Regions from separate parts of the Ruegeria sp. YTSC002 genome, predicted to be linked through region 3. Evidence: riboswitches for the same ligand, from Rfam matches in the RefSeq annotation. Region 3 holds a riboswitch; each other region holds the start of a gene.
What was found. A riboswitch is a leader RNA that binds a small molecule or an ion and turns the genes downstream of it on or off. The one in region 3 is predicted to bind cobalamin.
Positions count from the first base shown of each region.

Region 1 (4,177 bases), on a different contig from region 3:
CTTGGCCTTGTCGCGAACACGATCGCCGCGCTGATCCTGTTGGTGCTTGGGCTTGTGATTTCAAGATATGTCAGCCGGAAGATCCGGGGCGTCGGTGAAAAATCGGAACGCCTGGACGATACGTTGTTCAACTTTCTTGGCAATCTGGCGCGCTATACGATCCTGGCGTTTACCGGGCTGTTCATTCTGAACACGTTCGGGGTGCAGACGACGTCGATCATCGCGCTGATCGGTGCCGCCGGTTTGGCCATTGGTCTTGCGTTGCAAGGCACATTGTCCAACGTTGCAGCCGGCGTGATGATCATCCTGTTCCGGCCGCTCAAGATCGGCGATTTCGTCGACGTGAATGGGGTGCTCGGAACTGTAAAAGATATCACCCTGAACTACACCGAAATTGCGGATATGGGGAACGTCAAGGTTATCGTTCCCAACGCCGAGGTGTGGGGAAACACCATCAAGAACTATTCCGTCTACGAGACCCGTCGTGCCGAGTGGACGTTTGGCGTTGGATACGGCGTCAACTTGGCGGAGGCCGAGCGCGTCATTCGCGAGACGATCATGTCGGACGCCCGTTCGCTGGCTGACCCCGAACCGTTCATCCAGGTGAACAATCTTGGCAGCAGCAGCGTCGATTTTCTTGTCCGCGTCTGGTGCAAGTCTTCGGACTACTTCCAATACCAGGCAGACATGAAGCGCAAAGTCAAAGAGGCGTTGGACGAAGCGGATATCAATATTCCGTTTCCGACCCGCACTCTGTTGATTGAAGGCGAAAAGACTCAGCGAGAAAAAGCGATCGCGGCAGAGTAACCTTGACTGTTGACCCCAGATGCCTGAAGCCAGCACTCTTCAGACAAAATTAGGGGTTTGAGCAACGGAGGTGCGGTCATCGGGCTGGGTCGCTAAAATGATTGCCGCGACTGAAACGCCAAAATGAGTTGGCCTGATCCTCTCCCAATGAAGTGGTCCGCCATTATGCTTGGGAAAACCGAAGATCAGCATGGCAACGAAGAGACACAAGCCAGAGGAGATTGTCACGAATAGTAATCCTTGGGCTAGAACCTGAGCGGCAGTACCTGTCTTGGTAGGCCCAGCGCTGGTCAATATGATCCTAATCAGTCATTTCACGCTCAGACTCCGGCTGGCTCGAAGCTCAAACATGCAATTAAGTCCACTTGGCATCCCAGGGCAGGCAAACGGTCGTGCCAACCTTCTTACCTATCTCGATGCCTGTCTGGTCGAAGCGACGCATGAACTCAGCGCCCGACTCGTCTTGTCTCCGTTGCAAAGTGACAGCTTCCTCTGAATCCGAAACGCTCACTATGGCACGATGAACGTCCTCTTTCAGATTGGGGGGGCAGCCGTTTTCGGTCGAAATCGGGCTCCCGTGCTTGTCAAAGAACTCGCCCGGAGTGACGACGACTTTGAACTGGTTTCCTGCGTCCTTTTCCGGTTTTTCCACCCTGCTTGTGTGACGTCAGCGCCAATGGGACAGTTTAAGTCGATTTGATAAGAGAGGGTTTCTGGCACATCGTACCCACCAAGGAGTGGAGATGAGACAGAAACCCGGAACACGCAAGAGCCACGGCGAGAAGGTTGTCAATGACATCCGCCGTGCCACACGCAAACAGTATTCGGCCGAAGAGAAGACCAGGATCGAGCTGGACGGCCTCAAGGGCGAGGACCACGTCCGAAACCCGTGCCCCCACCGCCACCCGCGGTTTGACATATCTGCAAGGCTGGTTTCCGGACTTGAAAGGGGCTTGCACCCGGTTGCGACACCTTCCCGGGATCCTCGTCCCAGTGGTTGATTGTCGAACCTGACCTTCCTTACCGTTGCGGGGGCAGTGCCGGAATTCCACCGGCTTCCCAATTCTCCGCTGCCTGAGAATCAAACAGCGGCACCTCACGATGGCAGCGTACTTTTTACCCGCTTGGGCGCTGAAATGCTGGCGGCATTTCCGGTTTCAAAACAGACATGGAAACATTCCGGCAAAGTGGACAGCACCGGGATCACGGTCCTTGGCTGAGGGGCGTGGCAGGCCCGCAAGCACGGCGTTCTGCGGGTCCAATGGCCTTGCGGTGTATGCGGCCACGTCTGACATCCACGCCGTCAAACTGACCCCCAACCGCGACGGCGACGGCCTGGTCGCTGTGATCAGAAACGAAACGTTGCGCGTCGCCTGACCTTGGCTGGGAAAGAGAGTGTCAGGCCAAAGGAAAGCGGTTTGCAGCAATGCCCGTTTGGGTGACGTTGATCCGTGCGGGATGGTGCTGGCTTGCCATGAGGCAGGTAAAGACGGCGAATATCCGTCATGCGAGAGTTGCCAGCCCATCCTGTCAACGGATGGTAGAAAACCTCATTTTGTCCATAAAAAATTGTCTTTTTTCGGAAAAACCATTACGTTTTCCGACAATGGTGGAAAACACCGGAGGCAGTAAGAGAGCAGATGCCAAAACCGAAAACAGGTGTTTTGCGGGCAAGGGTTCCTGCGCGCCTCATGGGAAAACGGGATGGTCTGTTTTTCCTCTGGGGGCAGATAGAACGCGCGCGTTTGAAAATCGAATGCGGCGAACGCGCCGAGGGCGCAGCCTCGGACGGGCCAAGGGCGAACACGGCCGGAGAGGTCAAGGGATCGACGACCGCATTGGTGGACGAGTTTATTTTCTACTGACTGTTGTGATGAAACCGGGCCTGGCGGCCCTATTTCTTCTCGAAGAACAGGATGACTTCACCCAGACGGACGCCATAGCGTGAGACATACGCGCGGTTCAGCAGACGGTCGTCATCCAGCAGCCACATCCAGTCGTCGAACTTGACACGCATGGTCCCGTTCTTGATCGGCAGGTCGATCTTGTATTTCCAGTTGAACGTATCCCCGCGTTCAATCCCGCTGGCGGTGCCCAGTACGCCAGGCGCCGTACCGGTCCATGTATCCTCTCCGGTTTTGGTCAATGTCCAGATGCGTTGTTCCGTCGCGCCATCATCGTAGACGAAGTCTTCGATCAGGGTCAGGGTTTCGCCGTCCCATGTCCCGTCGATATCAACCGTGAATCTGCGGGGGATATTTCCCAGAACATCCTGAAACTGACCGTAGGCCACGGTTTTACCGTCGAAGAATTCCTCGAGGTTCAACTGTCGGTCCGACAGAAATGTTTTTGGTACTTTGGGTTTGCTGGAGCAGGCCGCCAGAAGCGCGAGACTCGTGATGGCGACGCAGGCGATGAAAGAGCGAAAGGTGATCATTGCAACGGCTTCCCTTCCGAAGTCGCGTCATACCCGTTCGAACCAATCGCGTGGATCGGTTTTGATTTCGGGTTTGCACGCATCGTGGCGACAAGTTCCGCGACCTTGATGCCGAATTTGCGCATCTCGGACCGGTTCATGATGACGCCGGTTTCTGTCAGGTACATCCAGTCGGTGACATCCAGAGTATGCCCGCCAGCGTCCTCGGGCAGGATGATGCGATAGGTGAGTTTCACGGTTGACCCCGAGATGACACCCCGACCTTCGCCCACGATATCATCCGCCATTGCCGTGAATGTGTCTCCGGTTCCCAGCGTCAGGTACCATTTGCGGGTCATCTGTTTTCCGTTGGAATACGTGAAGTACTCGGTCAGCGTGCCCGCGTTGCCTTGCCATTCACCGGACATGCGCGCGACAAAGCTGTTCGACATTTTGCCGTTGGGGCCATAGATCAGGCCCTCGGACAAGATCTCTCCGTTCAGGTGTTTTTTCAGCGAAAAACCTGGCCCGGTGCCGCTGTAATCGGACGGCGATTGCGCGCGAAAACTCAGCAGCCTTGCGCGGATGAAGGCAGCGGTCAGAAGGACCAGAAGGATGATGGTGAAAGCGTTCATTTTCTTGTGACCTCGGCAGGCAGGGTCAACACCATCCCGAACGCTCCGACTTTCAGGATGCAGGGCAGCACCGCATAGGCAAGATTGAGTGTGGTCAGTGCCTGTGCGGAATTGGTTTGACCGGGGGTGAAACCGCTGCGTTCCAGCAGTGGCAGAGTGAAAAAGGCAGCCAGGGCGAGGCCCAGTTTGCCAGCGAAGGACCAGATGCCAAACGCGGCTGATGCGTTCAGCCCGGCCCGGGTCAGCACGATCGAGAACATGGCGGGCAACACGACCATATCCGCGCCCAGCGCCGCGCCCGAGGCGAGACAGATGACGG
Region 1 is NZ_JBXWML010000007.1:50,146-54,322, forward strand. It holds gene AC2FFD_RS14245 (mechanosensitive ion channel family protein) at 1-807, shown strand, start outside; gene AC2FFD_RS14250 (hypothetical protein) at 1,163-1,459, opposite strand; cobalamin riboswitch at 1,718-1,921, opposite strand; gene AC2FFD_RS14255 (hypothetical protein) at 2,448-2,672, shown strand; gene AC2FFD_RS14260 (DUF3833 family protein) at 2,702-3,244, opposite strand; gene AC2FFD_RS14265 (DUF3833 domain-containing protein) at 3,241-3,858, opposite strand; gene AC2FFD_RS14270 (MFS transporter) at 3,855-4,177, opposite strand, start outside.
Region 1: linked by a shared signal. The riboswitch ahead of AC2FFD_RS14250 (hypothetical protein) and the one ahead of AC2FFD_RS21360 (DUF4198 domain-containing protein) in region 3 are both predicted to bind cobalamin.

Region 2 (4,177 bases), on a different contig from region 3:
AGGTAAGCGCGGTAGAAGGTGACGAGGATGCGTTTGGCGTTACCTTCGAACGCGGTTTCCACCGGGATTACGCCGCGATCCGGACACCACGCGCCACATTCGGGCAAGGTCTTGGCGCCCATCACCGGCCCGGCATAAAGCCCCGCCGCCAGCGCCATCTGCGCCAGCGCCGCCTGTGCCGCGACCTCGCCGCCGGTATCGCACAGATGCGCCAGCCGCCGCAGGGTGGAATCGGGCAGGGTGGAATAGTCGTCCAGCCGCGTGTCCTCGCGCCCGTCGGCGGGTAGCACCGCCAGCGCGATGCCTTTGGCCTGTGCCAGCGCCAGCACCTGCTGCAACCCGTAGGACCAGTAGGGAACCCCGCCGATCAGACGGATCAGAATGCCCTTGGCGCCCTCCAACGTCTGTTCGACATAGGTATCGACCGACAGGGGATGTTTCAGCGCCGTCAGGTTGGCCAGCCGCAACGAGGGCATCCGCCCCTCGGGCCCGCCACCACGATGCCAGCCCGCCGCGAACGCACCCAGGTCGCTGTCCGAAAAGGACAGCACCACCAGATCCGCCGGGCTCTGGCCCAGATCGGTCGGGGTCTCGGTTTCCTCGAGCCCGTGGCTTTCGCGGAAGACGACGTGCATGGGTCTTACTCGGCAGCCTCACGCACACCCACGAGGATTTCGCGGATTTCCGCTTCTTTGATATCGTCATGCTCGGCGATGACGACCAGACGCGAACGGCGTTCTTCGCCGGGTTCCCACGGACGGTCATACTGGTGCCGTACCCGCGCACCGACCGCCTGAACCAGCAGGCGCATGGGTTTGCCCTGAACGGCAGCATACCCTTTGACCCGCAGGATGTTCAGCTCGTTCGCCAGACGCTCGATATTGGCCACCAGTTGGGTCGGATCGGCTTGCTCGGGCAACTCGACGATGATGCTTTCGAAATCGTCATGCTCGTGATCATGGTGGCCGTCGTGATGCGAGGGCCGGGCGTCCATGTCATCCTCGGCGGCGGCTTCCAGACCCAACACGACGCGAACGTCCACGGCACCTTCGGCCACTTCGACCACGGGCAGGGGGCGCGGCGCCTCGGCGGCGATGATCTCGCGCGCCTTCGCCACGCCTTCGGGGCCGGCGAGGTCGGGCTTGGTCAGCAGGATGATGTCGGCGCACGAGATCTGATCCTCGAACACTTCGGACAGGGGCGTTTCGTGGTCGATCGAGTCATCGGCCATGCGCTGGGCGTCCACCGCTTCGACATTGGGCGCGAAACGACCGGCGGCCACGGCCTCGGCATCGGCCAGAGCAATAACGCCGTCCACGGTGATCTTGGAACGGATATCGGGCCAGTCGAACGCCTTGAGCAACGGTTTGGGAAGCGCCAGTCCCGAGGTTTCGATCAGGATGTGATCCGGTCGCGGCTCCAGCGCCATCAGGGCCTCGATGGTGGGAATGAAGTCATCTGCCACGGTGCAGCAGATGCAGCCATTGGCCAGTTCCATGATGTTTTCCGCCGGGCAATCCGGGATGGCGCAGGATTTCAGGATGTCGCCATCGACGCCTACATCGCCGAACTCGTTGACCACGACAGCAAGGCGCTTGCCCTGCGGGTTCTGCATCAGGTGACGCACCAAAGTGGTTTTGCCCGAGCCAAGAAAGCCGGTGATCACTGTGACGGGGAGTTTTTCGAGGTTCGACATGTCAGGCTCCAATCGGGGGAATGCGCGAGGCACAGTTCTTGCGAAAATGTTCGGGGCGTTCGCGCCATTTCACCAAGCCATCTTCAGTGGCCAGATACTTGGTCGCACCGTCGACAATGACGTCGACATGATCTGTTTCGCTCAGGTTTTCGTACACGAAGGTCCAGCGGCCCGGCCCGCCGCGCAATACGATCGAACAGCCTTGATCGCAGTTTGACAGGCATTCAACGGCTTTCAGGGTGACACCGTCGGGCAGGTCCGCCTGTTCCAGGGCCTTGTGCAACAAAGCGCCCGGGCGTTGCGCGTCATCTTCGACAGGCAGGCCGCGACGGCAGGTGGTACAGACCAGCAGCTCGACTGGTGTGGTCTCGGTCATGTCTCTCATCCCCCCAAATCCTCTTCGCGGGGGACGGGGTTTCATGCGGGCCACGATTGGTCACGGACCCGACACCGGAACACCCCGCCCGGTTTCAACTTCGGTTGTTGGCAGGTCTCCCGGCTTGCGGATGCCAGAGGCGGGCCTCTGTCGGATGTCCCGCCTTCCCGGCCTTTGGGCCAGTGGCATTGGGCATCCTCTCCGTTCACGGTCGCGGGGGCGGCTGCGTTTGGCGGCATGACCGTTGACGCATTCCCTTTTCATCGGCTGTCACCGACACCAACGAAAGGGACATGCGGCACCGCTGGCCTGCTTGTCAAGCGAGTCGCGCGCAACAATGATGCAGAGGAGTAGAAAGCGACCTGTGGGCGTCGATGGGCGGCATGTCGTGCGGGGTTCAGCTTGAGATGAGCCCGGCGACCAACGGTATCTCTGCTAGGGTCGTACACTGTGGTGAGCGGGTGGCTCAAGGGAACCTGTCCCGATGATGGGAAAAGACCACCTAATACCCCGGATCCTCTCGCGCTAATAAATGACGTTGATCATGAGCAGCGAGACGACCAGAAACAGCACAGTCATGATCCCTCCGGACCGCACGAAATCCATCACCTTGTATCCTGCCGGCCCCATGATCAAGGCATTTACCTGATGGGTTGGGATGATGAAGCTGTTCGATGTTGAAATGGCGACGGTCAGGGCAAAGACGGCCGGATTCCCGCCAGCCGCTATCGCAATCGATACCGCCAGAGGCACCAGCAGAACCGTGGCCCCCACATTTGACATGACCAAAGAAAAGGCCGTCGCCAGAATGGCGATGCCGGTTTGCAGCGACCAGATCGGCCAGCCGTCCAGAATTATCATGATCTGCTGGGCGATCCACGCAGCGGTGCCTGTGTTCTGTACGGCTTGTCCCAACGGTATAAGGCAGGCGAGCAGGAATACGGTGTTCCAGCCGACCGCGCGGTATGCCTCATCCACGCTGAGCACACGGGTCAACATCATGCCCACCGCGCCGGTAAGAAGACAGAGTGAAAGCCGGACATCCGTGAACAGGATCAATGACAGCGAAATGGCGAAAAATGCCAGGGCCCAGCCGACTTTTTGCGGCCTCAGCTCGTCCTGTGGAAAGTCCGTTGTCACAACGACGAAATCCGGATCTCGTTTGATCCGCATTAGGTTGTCCCATCTGGTATGCGCCACGAGCATGTCGCCCGCCTGAAACTTTTCGAGCCCGATCTGAGTGGATTCGTGATCCTCGGTCTCGACATGGCTCAGCGTCTCTTCGCCGCGGTGAATGGCCAGCAGTGACATCCCGTAGGTCTTGCGAAACAAAAGCTCGCGGGGGCATTTGCCGATCAGCTTGCTGTCGGGCGTGATGACCACCTCGGCCACGCCTGCATTGGTTGGGGCGAACTCTTCGACGAAAACGTCCAAGTCGGGAAGAACGGTCAGCCCGTATTTCTCGGCGAATTTCTCGACCTCCCAACGGCGGCCGACGATGGCCAGCCGACACGGCGCTGCAATTTCCGCTGTCAAAACCTGAACCATCGAGGTTTTGCCGCGATAGAAGGTGGAAATGATGTACAGGTGGTTTTCGTGGTTGATGTCGGCCAGAATCTCGCCGACCAGGGGGCTGTCCTCGGGCACCACGACTTCGAACACATCGGCTTTGAGGCCATAGACCCTTTGCAGGTATTCCTGTGTCCCTTGTCCGGTACCCGTATTGTCAGGCTCTTCAGCCTCGGGCAAAACCCAGCGTCCCAACAGCAAAAAGTAACCAATTCCGGTCAGGATCAGAACCGCACCGATCGGCGTGACCGAAAACAGGCCGAAGGGCTCCATTTTCTGAGAGGTCGGCAGACTGTCATTTGCCGTCAGGATCAGATCGTTCAGCAGGATAAGAGGAGACGACCCGACCATTGTCATTGTGCCGCCCAGAATGGCGCAGAATCCCATCGGCATCAGCAGGCGCGACAGCGGTATACCTGACCGTGAAGATATTCGGCTGACAACGGGAAGAAACAGAGCAGCGGCGCCGACATTCTGCATGAACGAGGAAATGACGCCAACGGTTCCGGAGATGATGGGAACGACCCTGCCTTCCG
Region 2 is NZ_JBXWML010000010.1:95,842-100,018, reverse strand. It holds gene cobN (cobaltochelatase subunit CobN) at 1-635, opposite strand, end outside; gene cobW (cobalamin biosynthesis protein CobW) at 641-1,696, opposite strand; gene AC2FFD_RS17410 (DUF1636 family protein) at 1,698-2,072, opposite strand; cobalamin riboswitch at 2,165-2,371, opposite strand; gene AC2FFD_RS17405 (SLC13 family permease) at 2,598-4,177, opposite strand, start outside.
Region 2: linked by a shared signal. The riboswitch ahead of AC2FFD_RS17410 (DUF1636 family protein) and the one ahead of AC2FFD_RS21360 (DUF4198 domain-containing protein) in region 3 are both predicted to bind cobalamin.

Region 3 (4,177 bases):
ACTGCCAGCCATGGCAGTAACCCCGAGCGCAGCTGCACCCGCAAGTTTTGCAAGTTTCATCGATTATCCTCCCAGTTTTTCCTATGCCGAGTAGGGCACGAGGGCGATCAGGCAAAAACCCTGATCCCATAAGAAACAATCACAAGAATCGAAATTTGAGTCAATAAATAAATCACTCTTAATTATTATTGACAGGGCGGGCGGGCTTTCCCATTCTTCAGCAGGAAAGGGGTGGTCGTGCCGGAAAATTCATCACGGAAAAACTCGATTGGTTCACAGGGGTCAGTGGTGCGCGGAACCAATCAAAGCGGCATGCGGGCCCGCAACGAACGGCTGGTGTTGTCGCTTGTCCGACGTCATCAGGCCCTTGCGAAGTCCGAACTCGCGCGCATGACGGGACTGTCGGCACAAACGGTTTCCGTCATCATGCGTCAATTGGAAAAGGATGGGTTGCTTCTGCGCGGTGAACCGGTCCGCGGGAAAGTCGGGCAACCTTCCGTTCCCATGCGTCTCAACCCGGATGGTGCGTTTTTCTTTGGGCTCAAGGTCGGGCGCCGCAGTACCGAGCTGGTTTTGACTGACTTTGTGGGAAACGTACGGCAACGCAAGCGGCGAACCTATGACTATCCAACGCCGAAAGCCACTTTGGAGTTTTCCACGCAGAGTCTGGGCAAAATGATGTCATCCATGTCGCCCGAGGCCAAAGGCAGGATTGCGGGTCTTGGAATTGCCATGCCTTTCTACCTGTGGGACTGGGCCCAGGCCCTTCAGGTTCCTCAGGAAGAAATGGACCCGTGGCGCGTATCAGACCTGAAGGCTGACCTGGCTGGTCGCCTCGATATGCCGGTTTTTCTGCAAAATGACGCAACGGCGGCTTGTGGTGCGGAACTGGTATTCGGTCCGGCCGATGGACCAAGGGATTTTCTGTACTTCTATATCGGGTTTTTCATTGGCGGCGGTGTGGTTCTCAATGGCGCGATCTTTTCGGGGCGTGGAAACTCGGGGGCGATCGGCCCCCTGCCTGTGCCGGATGGTACGGGCGGTGTCAGGCCGCTTATCGACGTGGCCAGCCTTTATGTGCTCGAGCGTGCGATCACGACAGCAGGGGCGACCTCGCAGTCTTTATGGGAAACGACCGAACGTTGGGATGTGCCAAATGTTCAACTGGAAAACTGGTTGAAACGGACGGCGAGCGGGATTGCCCATGCGATTGTCTCATCCTGTAGCCTGATAGATTTCGAATGCGTGAAGATTGACGGCTGGATGCCGCAGGAAATCAAGGCGAGTTTGGTTGAAATGGTCGAAGACAAACTGTCCAAGCTGAACCTGACCGGTCTTGAGCGCCCCGTGGTGCTGGAAGGGACCGTGGGCCCGGAAGCACGCTCACTGGGTGCGGCAAGCCTGCCGTTGTCGGAAAGGTATCTTTCAGAAGCTTAGGCATGAAATCATCCTGCTGCCTGGGATTTTTCACGAAGTCGATTTACCCGCCCGAACTGCCGAATTCAGCTTTTTTCGACGGCCACGGCACATTTTCGTTGACCGAGGGCTGAGTTGTCTGGCAAGCCGCTCGGCATGTCCGGTTCCGGGGCTTGCTCTGGAATCAATAGGGAATGCGGTGCGGGCTCAGGCCCAATTCCGCAACTGCACCCGCAACTGTAAGCGGCGAGCAGGGCTGAAACGCCACTGGGGTTTGCCCGGGAAGGCCAGTCCAACGCTTTGACCCGCAAGTCAGGATACCTGCCGGACATGTGCCCTCTAATGGGCACTCCTAATCGGCGACGGGATGTGCGTCGGACCAGGATGCCTGAAAGGGTAATTTGGCGTCGAATGTCCTGTGGTCAAAACGAATTTCGCGCCGGGATTGGCGCGACGGGACAAGGACGACTGTTCATGAAAACGCTGCTCAGTGCAGCCGCTGCCGTGATGGCACTTCCTGCCATGGCAAATGCGCATTTCCTTTTGGAATACACCACCGACACCATGATCGAGAAACCGGGTGACGTGCCGGTCAAGCTGATTTTCTGGCATCCGTTCGAAAACGGCCATGTCATGGATCTGGAAAAGCCGCAGGAATTCTATGTGATCCACAACGGTGAAAAGACCGATTTGCTGGATACGCTGGAACCTATCCGGTTCACCGGCGGGCAAAACGAGGGCGCGGCGTTCAAAGGCAGTGTCCCGGTCAAACGGTCGGGTGACTATGTGCTGGTGACGGTTCCTCAGCCTTACTATGAAGAATCCGAAGACATCTATATCCAACAGCTCACCAAAGCCTTCCTGAACCGCAACGAATTACCGACCGACTGGATGAATCCCGTGGGTCTGCCGACCGAGATTGTCCCGCTGAACAAGCCGACCAACATCATCGCGGGTTCAACCTTCACGGGCCGTGTGCTGGCTGATGGTCAGCCGGTTGCGGGGGCCGAGATCGAGATCGAATACATGGCCGCCGAACCCGACATGGACAGCGCGGCCGCTTCTGCACCGAAAGTGTCCCCTATGCCGGGTGGTGCGGTGGTCGCCATATCTGACGACAACGGGTATTTTTCGTTCGGCGTTCCAAAAGCCGGCTACTGGGGTTTCGCAGCACTTGGATCCGGTCCGGCAACCGAACATGAGGGCAAAGAACTCAGCCAGGATGCGGTGATCTGGATTCGCGCCTGGGATCTGGAGTAACCCCGAATGCACATCGTCGACGGAGCCCTTTCCAACCCGGTTGTTGTTGGCGGCGCCATAGCGGCCGCGGGTGGGATCGCCATGGGTCTCAGGTCTCTGGATCTTGATCGCATCCCCACTGCCGGTGTGTTGTCAGCCAGTTTCTTCGTAGCATCGTTGATCCACGTACCCATTGGTCCGTCGTCGGTCCATTTGATCCTCAACGGCATGGCCGGGCTGCTGCTTGGTTGGGCCGCATTCCCGGCTTTGTTCGTCGGGCTTTTGTTACAGGCGGTCTTTTTCGGCTTTGGCGGGTTGACGGTGCTGGGGATCAACACCGTCAATATCGCCCTGCCCGCGGTGGTGGCCGGAATGCTGTTCGGTCGTCTGATCGCGCGCGGGACACCTTTGCATGGTGCGATTTGGGGTGGTGTCGGCGGCGCATTTGCAATTGCGGCGACAACCGGCATGGTCGCGATTTCCCTGGCGCTGTCGGGGGATGAGTTCCTGCCCGCTGCCAAGCTTGTTTTCTTCGCCCATATTCCAGTCATGGCCATCGAGGCGATTTTGACCGGGTTCGCCGTCTTGTTGGCGCGCAAGGTCAAGCCCGAACTGTTTTTCAGAGGAGCAACCACATGAAGCATCTGGTTGTCATACTGGCTGTGTGCTGTGCGCCCGTGCCTGCCTTGGCGCACAAGGTCATAGCCGGCGTTTTCGAGTCGGGAGACGTGATCGAGGGCGAGATCGGCTTTTCCAACGGTGATATGGCAAGCGGGACCGAGGTCATTGTCACCGGCCCGGACGGGGCCGAGCTGGGTCGATCGGTCACGGATGCGGACGGTTTCTTTGTCTACACGCCGACCTCGGCCGTGGCGCACACCTTCTTTGCCGACCTTGGCGCCGGGCATGTGGCCGAAGTCACGATGTCTGCCGAAGATGTCGCGCGGGTCATGGGCGTTGCCGTGGCAGAAACCGGAGACTCGTCTTCGGCTGCTTTGACACCGGCCAGCGGTTCGGCGGCTTCTCTCAGCGTCGAAGAACAGCAGGTTATCGCCAAAGCCGTGCGTGATGAATTGCGCCCGCTCAGGCGCGAGATTGCGGCCTATCGCGAACAGAATGACCTGCAAACCATCCTTGGCGGGATCGGGTACATCGTTGGTCTGTTCGGTCTGGGCTTTTACATGGCGGCCCGCCGCAAGCTGGCGTCCTGATGGCACACGTTCTGGGGCACCAAGAAAAAACACTGACCGAAGCCGGTGACGGGCCGGACGGTCTGATCAGCCAGCTGGATCCCCGGATGCGTATCGTCATGGCGGTTGCTTTTGCTGTCGTGACCGTGGCGCTGTCATCCCTCGGCGCGCTTTGCGTGGCGTTGACAGTGTCGCTTTCGCTTCTGATAGTTTCCCGTCTGCCGTGGCGAAAGACGTTGAAGCGAATGGCCATGATGGATGGGTTCATCCTGTTCATGCTGGTCCTGCTGCCCTTTTCCATGCCCGGAGCCCCGATGTTCACGCTTTGGGGA
Region 3 is NZ_JBXWML010000019.1:12,599-16,775, reverse strand. It holds gene AC2FFD_RS21370 (sugar ABC transporter substrate-binding protein) at 1-60, opposite strand, end outside; gene AC2FFD_RS21365 (ROK family transcriptional regulator) at 313-1,437, shown strand; cobalamin riboswitch at 1,561-1,759, shown strand; gene AC2FFD_RS21360 (DUF4198 domain-containing protein) at 1,891-2,676, shown strand; gene cbiM (cobalt transporter CbiM) at 2,683-3,294, shown strand; gene AC2FFD_RS21350 (NikL family nickel/cobalt ECF transporter subunit) at 3,291-3,866, shown strand; gene cbiQ (cobalt ECF transporter T component CbiQ) at 3,866-4,177, shown strand, end outside.

Region 4 (4,177 bases), on a different contig from region 3:
GCACGGTTCTGACCTCACGGTATCAACTGACTGCCTGAACACATGACCCGGGGATGAGCGATTGCCATCCGTCGGGAGTGCTGTTTCTGACGACAGGCAGACCAATGTTTCTTACACTTTCGGACCTGGGATGGTCCTCTCACTTTGCTGCGCAACACGCGGCTTATCCTTCCTGCACACCTTTTCGCATCACTTCCGTTCATCGGGACCGCCTGATCGGGCTGAACCCGGATGGTGAAGTCCCGTTGCTGACCCTTGATCAGTCAACCGGCACCTATGCCGTTGGCGACTGGGTTCTCACCGACGACGACAAACGCGTGCGCCATTTGCTCGACCGGCGCAGCCTGCTGCACCGGCGCGCCGCCGGAACAGGTGCCGCGACGCAACTGATCGCAGCCAATGTCGATGTGCTGATCATCGTCAGTTCCTGCAATGCCGATTTCAATCTGCCCCGGCTGGAACGATATCTGGCGCTTGCGCATCAGGCCGGGTGTTACCCGGTCGTCGTTCTGACGAAGGCCGACAAATCGGCGGACCCTGACAGTTTCTCGGGACAGGTACAATCATTGGACCCGTTCCTGACGGTTCTGGCGATCAACGCGCTGGACCCGGCAGAGGTTGAAAAGGTTCTGTCCTGGTGCCCCAAAAGCCAGACCGGAGCGCTGGTTGGCTCGTCGGGCGTTGGCAAGACGACGCTTGCCAATACCATGACCGGTCAGGATCTCGCCACCTCGGACATTCGCGAGGATGACGCGCGGGGCCGGCACACGACGACCGCTCGGGCACTGCACCGGATGCGCAACGGCGGCTGGTTGATCGATACACCCGGTATGCGCGCGTTGCGCCTGCTGGACGCTCAGGACGGGATCGACGACGTTTTCTCGGACCTTGCCGCGTTGAGCCGGGACTGCCGTTTTTCGGATTGCCAGCACAACTCCGAGCCCGGATGTGCCGTGCAAAAGGCGATCAGCCACGGCACGCTTGACCCGGCTCGATTGGACCGGTGGCGCAAGCTTCGGCGCGAAGATCAGCGCAACTCAGAAACTGTCGCGCAGTCCCGGGCGCGGGACAAAGCGTTCGGCAAGATGGTCCGTGGCGTCATGAAGGAAAAGAAGCTTCGTAACCGGTGATGGCAGGACGGTGCCCGGCCCGTCCTGCGCCGCGTCTGGTCAGGCGATCAGTCGCGGCCAAACCGCTGCGTTGCGCCGGGCAAATGCTCCGATGTGTCCAACCTCAGGCAACCCGAAATCGGCGGGGCTCAGCAGGTGACGGTTGGCATCGGGGCCGTATAGTTCCGCAAGCCGCCAAACCGCTTCCGGCGGCACCATCTGGTCGTCCTCGAAGGTGAGCAAATCCACGGGCGTTCCAGAATCCTTCCACTGCGCCGCAGGTAACTCATGCCCGATTTCAGGCACATAATTCAAAGGCGCGGTACACCATTTGCGCCACTGCCAATAGACCGATGCCGGCAGGTCCGAGCCAAACCCGATCGCCTTTCCGGGAAGGTAGCCAAGGGCTCGGGCCAAAAGCGGAGCATGGCCGTACCAGAACAACCCCGCCAAACCCCGATAGGGCCACGGATGGTCGCTTAGGGTCACAAGCCCCGAACACACACAGATCATCCGGTCAATCAGATCGATATCCGGTTGCACAGGCCCCAACATCGCGCCGACGGAATGGCCGATGGTCCAGTGTTTCGCATTCGGGTATCGCCGACGCATTTCCGCCCGTGCCGCGGGCATGTCGATCAAGGCCCAATCCGCCATGGTCGCACGCGAGTCTTTCAGGCGGCCGGTCAAGGAATGCCCATAATCGCGATAGTCATAGGTCAGGCAGGCCATACCCTTCTCAGCGGCAAGCCATCGTGCGAAATGACGGTAATAATCACGCGGCACACCCGTTGCACTGTTCAGCACGACGACGATTTCGGGCGAAGTCAGCGGGCTATACAATCGGGCGGACAGTGTTTTCTGCCCGGAAGGAAAGCGAAACTCCTCGGTCAATACCGTTTGCTCTGTATCCAACATGATCTCTTGCTTTTCGCTTGGTAAATCCGGTTTCCGAACCTCGACACCCTCGACATTATGCATGAACCTACATCGTATCCAGCATGACCAAGCGTCCGGCCAAAAGATCGGCTTGACTCGATGCGTACTCAAACGCTAGCGGTTGTGTGATGGTTTCCGGCCTCCACAAGGGGTCGGGATGAAAAGGGAACACGGTGCGGTAATGTCTGGTCATGCAGGCAACAACCAAATCCGCGACTGCCCCCGCAACTGTAAACGGTAAGCGATGCCAAAACACCACTGGCCCCAAAGGCTGGGAAGGTCGGCAAAGCGATGACCCGCAAGTCAGGAGACCTGCCATCGGAAACGAAACCGAAACTCGGACGGGGTGTCCGGGCAGGTCCTGACGGCATCACGCTGTCCCACCTGTCCCAAATATCCTGTCCACCACGCGCGGAGGGCGCAGGATGATCTGGAAGACAAAAACGCATGAATTCAGTGCAACAGTATGTCAGCGGACGGGCAAAACCTGCCCCGCTTTGGCGCGGCTGGCGCGCTCGATATCCGAAGCCATGACCCAGGCGACCTCGGCCACAAGTGATGATTTCGAGATTGAGGGCAGCAGCGAGCTGTCACATTGCACCGAAGGATGTCATGCAATTTTCCGCGCGCAATCAGACAGCATTCGTGTCTTTTGCGGCACGCAGCCCGAAGCCGCAATTGAGCCGCTGAACGGTTATGCCGACCTGATCTTCCGAAACACGGTCAGTGCGATGCCATCCGGCGTCGTGCAAACCCCACCCTGCGCGATGATCGAAGTTTCCACGATCCGGCCGCGAAAACCTGTTTGCGCGCCCGCGCAGATTTCAATCTGAGTCCAGACTGACCTGTGCCTGCGCACGCTGCGAGGCCCAGGCCAGTTGCGCATCCGTTTCGACGGCGCAGGGGCGCACCGCCCGCAATCGTTCCAGCGCTGTGTCCGCGCGTTCGCCGCATTCAATCATCAGCCGCAGAACAACCATACCTGACCTGCCACAGCCCCCACGGCAATGCACCAAAACGCGACCTCCTCCTGACAGCGCGTGTCGGGCTGCGGCGCTGACGGACGGCCACGCGTCATCAATCGCTTGTGTCGGCGCTCCGAAATCTTCGATCGGCAGGTGAACCCATCTGCTGGCGCGGCTTTGAATGTCGCTGCCGAAATCCTTCGCCCCATCCTGAAGCATCTCGACATCCGTTGTCATCGATACAACAAGCCCCGGCTGCCAGCCTGCGATCATATCCAGATCGCTGAAATAATCCCCGCCACGTCCGGGCATCGAGGTCAGTGCCAGCGTTCCGCCACCGACTTGCAGGGCGTAGATCACCAACTGCGACATGAAACGTGTCCTCCCCAAAGAACTCTTTACAAAAATGAGCCATTAAATCTGCTAACGCAGTTTAGTGCGAAAGCGACTCGTTTCTAAAACAAAAATCATCACACCACGCTGTGGACGCGGGCAACGGTGGCCACTACGCTGTGCCCAAGCCCCGAATCCCAACGAGAAGACATGACAGACAGCTCCAGCCCCGCCTATCAGGTTCTCGCCCGCAAATATCGCCCGGAAACCTTTGCCGATCTGGTGGGTCAGGATGCCATGGTGCGCACCCTGAAAAACGCGTTCGCGGCCGATCGGATCGCGCAGGCCTTCATCATGACTGGCATTCGTGGCACCGGCAAAACCACGACCGCGAGGATCATCGCTAAGGGCATGAATTGCATCGGTCCGGACGGAACCGGCGGCCCCACAACCGAACCCTGCGGTCAGTGCGAACATTGTGTCGCCATCATGGAAGGCCGCCATGTCGACGTGATGGAGATGGACGCCGCCAGCCGCACAGGCGTCAACGATATCCGCGAGATCATCGACAGCGTGCGCTATCGCGCCGCCAGCGCGCGTTACAAGATTTATATCATCGACGAGGTCCACATGCTCTCGACCAGCGCCTTCAACGCGCTGCTCAAGACGTTGGAAGAACCGCCCGCGCATGTGAAGTTCATCTTCGCGACCACTGAAATCCGCAAAGTGCCTGTCACTGTGCTTTCCCGCTGCCAGCGGTTCGACCTGCGCCGGATTGAACCCGAAGACATGATTGGCCTTCTGCGCAAGATCGCCGAATCGGAAAACGCC
Region 4 is NZ_JBXWML010000017.1:8,796-12,972, reverse strand. It holds gene rsgA (ribosome small subunit-dependent GTPase A) at 105-1,130, shown strand; gene AC2FFD_RS20805 (alpha/beta hydrolase family protein) at 1,170-2,090, opposite strand; cobalamin riboswitch at 2,161-2,382, shown strand; gene AC2FFD_RS20800 (hypothetical protein) at 2,474-2,881, shown strand; gene AC2FFD_RS20795 (protein-tyrosine phosphatase family protein) at 2,873-3,385, opposite strand; gene AC2FFD_RS20790 (DNA polymerase III subunit gamma/tau) at 3,557-4,177, shown strand, end outside.
Region 4: linked by a shared signal. The riboswitch ahead of AC2FFD_RS20800 (hypothetical protein) and the one ahead of AC2FFD_RS21360 (DUF4198 domain-containing protein) in region 3 are both predicted to bind cobalamin.